DNA from 3 places in the Pseudomonas sp. MDT1-85 genome. Region 2 is predicted to be linked to each of the others. Evidence: predicted binding sites of a transcription regulator. Region 2 holds the regulator's gene; each other region holds the start of a gene.
What was found. The regulator FliA, encoded in region 2, starts transcription of late flagellar genes. The targets are predictions, from matches to a motif close to CTAAAGTTTNNNNNNNNNNNGCCGNTAA.
Positions count from the first base shown of each region.

Region 1: ACYZT2_RS22655 (flagellar protein MotY) is a predicted target of FliA. The motif match lies at 1,450-1,477, and genes of this name have one in related genera.
Region 3: ACYZT2_RS03090 (methyl-accepting chemotaxis protein) is a predicted target of FliA. The motif match lies at 1,050-1,077, and genes of this name have one in related genera.

Region 1 covers NZ_CM142715.1:5,037,676-5,039,941, forward strand. The annotation lists gene ACYZT2_RS22650 (argininosuccinate synthase) at 1-348, opposite strand, end outside; gene ACYZT2_RS22655 (flagellar protein MotY) at 478-1,386, opposite strand; gene pyrC (dihydroorotase) at 1,544-2,266, shown strand, end outside.
Region 2 covers NZ_CM142715.1:2,117,129-2,119,394, forward strand. The annotation lists gene fleN (flagellar synthesis regulator FleN) at 1-806, shown strand, start outside; gene fliA (RNA polymerase sigma factor FliA) at 803-1,543, shown strand; gene ACYZT2_RS09575 (chemotaxis response regulator CheY) at 1,712-2,083, shown strand; gene ACYZT2_RS09580 (protein phosphatase CheZ) at 2,114-2,266, shown strand, end outside.
Region 3 covers NZ_CM142715.1:672,648-674,913, reverse strand. The annotation lists gene tatC (twin-arginine translocase subunit TatC) at 1-226, shown strand, start outside; gene ACYZT2_RS03095 (16S rRNA (uracil(1498)-N(3))-methyltransferase) at 223-930, shown strand; gene ACYZT2_RS03090 (methyl-accepting chemotaxis protein) at 1,118-2,266, shown strand, end outside.

The DNA of each region.
Region 1 (2,266 bases), 2.9 Mb from region 2:
GGAAATGGCGTCAGCGCCGGTTTCGTTGGCGATTTCGATCAAGCGCTTGGCGATCAACGGACGAGCGATGGAAGTACCCAGCAGGTACTCGCCTTCGTAAACGGTGTTGGCGCGGAACATCGGGAACACGAAATCGCGCACGAACTCTTCGCGCAGATCGTCGATGTAGATTTCTTTTACGCCCATGGCCTGAGCCTTGGCGCGGGCCGGTTCGACCTCTTCGCCCTGACCCAGGTCAGCGGTGAAGGTCACTACTTCACAGTTATAAGTATCCTGCAGCCACTTGAGGATCACCGAAGTGTCCAGGCCGCCGGAATACGCCAGAACGACCTTGTTTACGTCCGCCATGCCATCACTCCACGGGGTTCTACGGAAAGCCGTCAAGTCTACCGCTCATGCAGGATAATTTACAGAGGCGCGACAGCTTATGACGACGAAGCGACAGATTATGTCGAGCGAGCGACGATTTCAGCCGGTTCAGGAGGCCTTCGCGCTGCCCGCGGAAGCGGTGGCTTGAGGCGCCGGTTGCTCGGTCGGCGCAACCCGTTCAAGACGTACAGCAACCCGGCGGTTCTTCGCCCGATTGGCGGCATTTTTGTTCGGCGCCAGAGGATAGCGCTCACCATGAAAACGCAGGATGATCTGCGATTCCTGGATGCCGTTGGCCTTGAAGAAGTCCATCACGGCCAGCGCTCTGCGTCGTGACAGTTCGCGGTTGGTCAGGCGGTTGCCGCTGTTGTCGGAATGGCCGTCGAGTTCAATGTGATTGACCGTCGGATCGGCTTTCATGAATTCCAGCATAACCTGCAAATGGGCCTTGGCTTGGGCGTCGAGATCGATACCCTCCCCCGGAAAGCCGATTTCGGATTGCTTCACCTGCTCGAAATTCTGCGGCAGCAACTTCGCCACGCAGCCCTGATAGTCGCTGTAGGCCTTGCTGAATTCGACCGGCAGCAGACGGACTTCAGATACCCGACCGTCGCCCGATGAGTGTCGAACGACCGGGCTGCGACCATCCATCAAACCGCTGATCAGGCGCCCGGCCTGAACTTGCGAGCTGTTGAACAGCACGTTGCCACTGCCGATTCTCACGGAGCCCAAGTTGATATCGCCACGCCCCGGCTGCCATGGCGTAGCGGCCGCCAGCAAGGTCGCGGAACCGCCACCGATCATCGAGTTGTAGGCCTTCAAGCGAAAGGTCGCTTGCTCGCCGGCACGACGCACGAACTCCCCCGAGCCGAAATCAGTGATGGGTTGAGTCAGGCGACATTCGAATTTGTCACCTTCGACCGTCCACTCGATGCTCTCCAGACGGGTCTGGAAAGTGAGCGCCATCGCGGGAAGGCTGGCAAACACACTGAGCAAGGCTAAATAACGCTGGCGCACGGGAGGCTCCACTGGCTTGTGCAACAAAAAGACCGACACACATATTTACGGCATACCTGTTGGATATCGGAAGCTTGCCGTAAAACTTGATAGCGAGTGCCTGGAAGAGTCTTTTCCGGTAGCATTCCCCTGAGTTTGACCCGCCTGGAATCCCCTCATGTCCGACCGCCTGACCCTGCTGCGTCCCGACGACTGGCATATTCATCTTCGCGATGGTGCTGTGTTGCCCAATACCGTCGCGGATGTCGCGCGCACCTTTGGTCGCGCCATCATCATGCCCAACCTGGTACCGCCGGTGCGCAACGCTGCTGAAGCCAATGGCTATCGCCAGCGGATTCTTGCCGCGCGTCCGGCCGGTAGCCGTTTCGAACCGCTGATGGTTCTGTACCTGACCGACCGCACCCAGCCCGAAGAAATTCGTGAAGCCAAGGCCAGCGGTTTCGTTCACGCCGCCAAGCTGTACCCGGCCGGCGCGACCACCAACTCGGACTGTGGCGTCACCAGCATCGACAAGATTTTCCCCGCACTCGAGGCCATGGCCGAAGTCGGGATGCCCTTGTTGGTTCACGGTGAAGTCACCCGTGGCGATGTCGACGTTTTCGATCGCGAAAAAATCTTCATCGACGAGCACATGCGTCGAGTGGTCGAGCGTTTCCCGACCCTCAAAGTGGTGTTCGAACACATCACCACTGCCGACGCCGTGCAGTTCGTCAACGAGGCTTCGGCCAATGTCGGCGCAACCATCACCGCGCACCACCTGCTGTACAACCGCAACCACATGCTGGTGGGCGGGATTCGGCCGCACTTCTATTGCCTGCCGATCCTCAAGCGCAATACCCACCAGGAAGCCCTGCTCGACGCCGCCACCAGTGGCAGCGAC
Region 2 (2,266 bases):
TGATCGCGGTGACCGGCGGCAAAGGTGGCGTCGGGAAGACTAACGTGTCAGTGAACTTGTCCCTGGCTCTAGCTGAGCTCGGCCGGCGCGTCATGCTGCTGGATGCCGATCTGGGACTGGCGAACGTCGACGTCCTGCTGGGGCTGACACCCAAACGTACCCTGGCCGACGTGATAGAAGGCCGCTGTGAGCTGCGCGACGTGCTGTTGCAAGGGCCCGGCGGTATTCGTATCGTCCCGGCCGCGTCCGGCACCCAGAGCATGGTTCATCTGAGCCCGGCCCAGCATGCCGGCCTGATCCAGGCTTTCAGTGACATCGGCGACAACCTCGATGTATTGGTGATCGACACCGCTGCGGGCATTGGTGACTCGGTGGTCAGTTTCGTGCGCGCCGCCCAGGAAGTGCTGCTGGTGGTGTGCGACGAGCCGACCTCGATCACCGACGCCTACGCGTTGATCAAACTGCTTAACCGCGACTACGGCATGAATCGTTTCCGTGTCCTGGCCAACATGGCCCAGAGCCCGCAGGAGGGCCGCAACCTGTTCGCCAAGTTGACCAAGGTCACGGATCGTTTCCTCGACGTCGCCCTGCAATACGTCGGTGCGGTGCCTTACGACGAAAGCGTGCGCAAGGCCGTGCAGAAGCAACGTGCCGTCTACGAAGCCTTCCCGCGTTCCAAGTGTTCCCTGGCGTTCAAGGCCATTGCGCAGAAGGTCGATACCTGGCCGCTGCCGGCCAACCCGCGTGGACATCTGGAGTTTTTCGTCGAGCGCCTCGTGCAACAGACCGCAGGACCCGTCCTATGACAGCCAGTGGCTACAACCTCTACAAGAAGTCGGCACGTGACGCGCAGTACGAGCTGATCGAGCGTTACGCGCCACTGGTCAAACGCATTGCCTACCACTTGCTGGCGCGTTTGCCGGCCAGCGTCCAGGTCGAAGACCTGATCCAGGCCGGGATGATCGGCCTGCTTGAAGTATCAACCAAATACGACGCCAGCAAAGGCGCGAGTTTCGAGACGTACGCGGGCATTCGAATCCGCGGCGCGATGCTCGATGAAGTGCGCAAGGGGGACTGGGCGCCACGTTCCGTTCACCGCAATACCCGCATGGTCAGCGACGCGATTCGCTCGATTGAAGCTAAAACCGGCCGTGACGCTAAAGATCACGAAGTTGCGGCCGAACTCCAATTGAGTCTCGACGATTATTACGGGATTTTGAACGACACCCTGGGCAGCCGGTTATTCAGTTTCGACGATCTGTTGCAGGACGGCGAACACGAAGGGCTGCACGAGGATGGCGCCAGTGCTCATCTCGAGCCGTCACGCGATCTGGAAGATGAACGCTTCCAGGCGGCGCTGGCGGACGCGATTGCCAATTTGCCGGAGCGTGAGCGACTGGTGTTGGCGCTGTACTACGACGAAGAGTTGAATCTCAAGGAAATCGGTGAGGTCCTGGGGGTCAGCGAATCTCGGGTCAGCCAGTTACACAGCCAGTGCGCGGCCCGTTTGCGGGGGCGTTTGGGGGAGTGGCGAGCGCGCTGACAGGCAGTGTGGGGACACTGCGAACGAGGTTGGTACGGCATTTTGCTGCATCAGCCACGGCCCGTTGTAATCCATACAACTGTTGAGTGTTACGCCGAATTGATTGAACGGCGCGTTCAGGTGCTGCGCGCGTTTTAAGACTGCTTGGAGGTCGAATTGGACAAGAATATGAAAATCCTCATCGTTGATGACTTCTCAACGATGCGGCGGATCATAAAAAACCTGTTGCGTGACCTTGGGTTCACCAACACGGTCGAGGCGGATGACGGTATTACCGCGATTCCGGTCCTCAACAGCGGGAGCATCGACTTTCTGGTAACGGACTGGAACATGCCCGGCATGACCGGTATTGATCTGCTGCGCCACGTGCGTGCCGATGAAAAACTCAAACACCTGCCGGTGTTGATGGTCACGGCCGAAGCCAAGCGCGAGCAAATCATCGAAGCCGCTCAGGCGGGTGTGAACGGCTATGTGGTCAAGCCATTCACGGCTCAAGCGTTGAAAGACAAGATTGAAAAGATCTTCGAACGCATCGGTTGATGTGCAAAGCCAGTCCGTCACGGGGGAGCTATGGAGCAAAACGAATCTTCACAGGGCGATTTCGAATCGACCCTGAAAAAACACGCGGTCGAACTGGTCGAAAGCCTTGAAAAAGGCAGGTTCGGCGACGCTGTGCAACTGATCCATGAGCTCAACCAGACCCGTGACCGCGGCCTGTACCAG
Region 3 (2,266 bases), 1.4 Mb from region 2:
CGCCTACCTGAAGAAGATTCGTCCGTATGTGATCATCGGCTGCTTCGTGGTCGGCATGATCCTGACGCCGCCGGACATCTTCTCGCAGACCTTGTTGGCCGTACCGATGTGGCTGCTGTTCGAGATCGGCATCCTGTTCGGCAGCCTGATCAACAAGCGCGGCGAGCATCCGGACGACCAGCCGGCTGACGATCACAACGACCAGCCGCCAGCGACCCAAGCGTGAACCTGCTGCTCCTCGAAGAGGCCGACTTCATTGCGGCCGACCGGGTGATCCTGCGCGATCGCCGGTTGACTCATATGCAGGAAGTCCATCGCTCGGTGGTCGGCGACAGCATGCGCGTCGGGCGTATTGGTGGACTGATGGGCACAGCCGAGGTGCTGCGCCTGGACGCCGATGAAGCCGAGTTGCGCGTCACCCTCGACCAGCCGCCACCGGCCAAGCTGCCACTGACGTTGGTGCTGGCCCTGCCGCGACCGAAAATGCTCCGCCGGGTGTTTCAGACCGTGGCGGCCATGGGTGTGCCGCGCATCGTGCTGGTGAACAGCTATCGCGTCGAGAAGAGCTTCTGGCAAACCCCGTTCCTGGAACCCGAGGCGATTCGCGAGCAGTTGATCCTGGGTCTTGAACAGGCCCGGGACAGCGTCCTGCCGGAGGTCGTCATCGAGAAGCGCTTCAAGCCCTTTGTCGAAGACCGTCTGCCGGCCATTACCGAAGGCACCTTAGGCCTGGTCGGCCATCCCGGTAACTACCCGCCCTGCCCTCGTGGCCTGGACGAACCCGTGACCCTGGCCATCGGCCCCGAAGGCGGCTGGATTCCCTACGAAATCGATTTGCTGGGCAAGGCCGGCCTGCAACCGGTGCAACTCGGCGACCGCATCCTGCGGGTCGAAACCGCCGTCACTGCGCTGCTCTCTCGTTTGTTTTAACCCTTCCGGATCACACCTCCCCATGTAGGAGCTGCCGAAGGCTGCGATCTTTTGATTTTTAGAATCAAGATCAAAAGATCGCAGCCTTCGGCAGCTCCTACGGGATCGTACCTTGGCGCCTACAGAATGCCGTTTGCCGGCCGATACAGTTCCCATAAAACCGATTAGGTCCTAGGGGAGTTGCAGCATGTACCGATGGCTAGCCGAGAAACTGGGAAACGTAAGCGTCAATCGCAAACTGGGTATCGGCTTCGGTCTGGTGCTGCTTCTGACCTTGTTGATCACCTTCACCGGCTGGACAGGCCTGAGCGGTGTGATCAGCCGTGGCGATACGCTTGGGTTTATTTCCAGCCTCAATGAGCTGACCAAAGACCTGCGCCTCGCCCGCCTGGATTACGACACGCGCCGTGGCGAACAAGGCCCGGGCGCCGTCAACGAACTGATCGGCCAACTCGATACCGGCCTGAAAACCGCCCGCACGCTGATCGAACAGCCTGCCGACGTGGCGATGATCGACCAGCAATTGGCCGCCATCAGCGAGTACAAACGCGCCTTCGCCGACATGACACAGGCCACCGCCTCTCGCGAAGACGCTCGCAGCAAACTGGGCGCCACCGCCGATAATGCCGTGGCCCGTGTCGCTGAAGTCGAAAAATCCTTGTTGCAAGGCGACAGCGTCGCTCAGTTCAACAGCGTGATCGACCTGAGCAAGCTGATCCAGCAAGCGCGTTTCCAGGTCCGCGGTTACACCTACAGCGGCAAACCCGAGGCCGAACAGCCTGCGCTGGACGCCATCGGCAACGCTCTGAAAAACCTCGAAAGCCTGCCGTCTCAACTGCCGGAACAACACATCGCCAACCTGCAACAGGCGACCGACTCACTCAAAGCCTATCGCGCGGCCGTCAGCCAGTTCCGCGACTCCCAGGTCGCCAGCGCTGCCGCCCTCAAACGCATGGGCACGCAAGGCGACATTCTGCTCGACGTCAGCAAAAAGCTCACCGCCTCGCAAACCGTCGTGCGTGACACCGATGCGGCACACGCCAAAAACCTGCTGCTGATGGCCACCGTCCTGGCGTCGGCCTTTGGTTTGTTCGCGGCTTGGGCCATCACTCGCCAGATCGTCATTCCTTTGAGCCAGACCCTCAAAGTGGCCGAGCGTGTCGCCGCGGGCGATCTGACTCACAACCTGACTTCCGAACGCCAGGACGAACTGGGTCAGCTACAACGCGCCATGCAGAGCATGACCCTGGGCTTGCGGGAATTGATCGGCGGCATCAGCGATGGCGTGACCCAAATCGCCAGCGCCGCTGAAGAGCTGTCCGCCGTCACCGAGCAA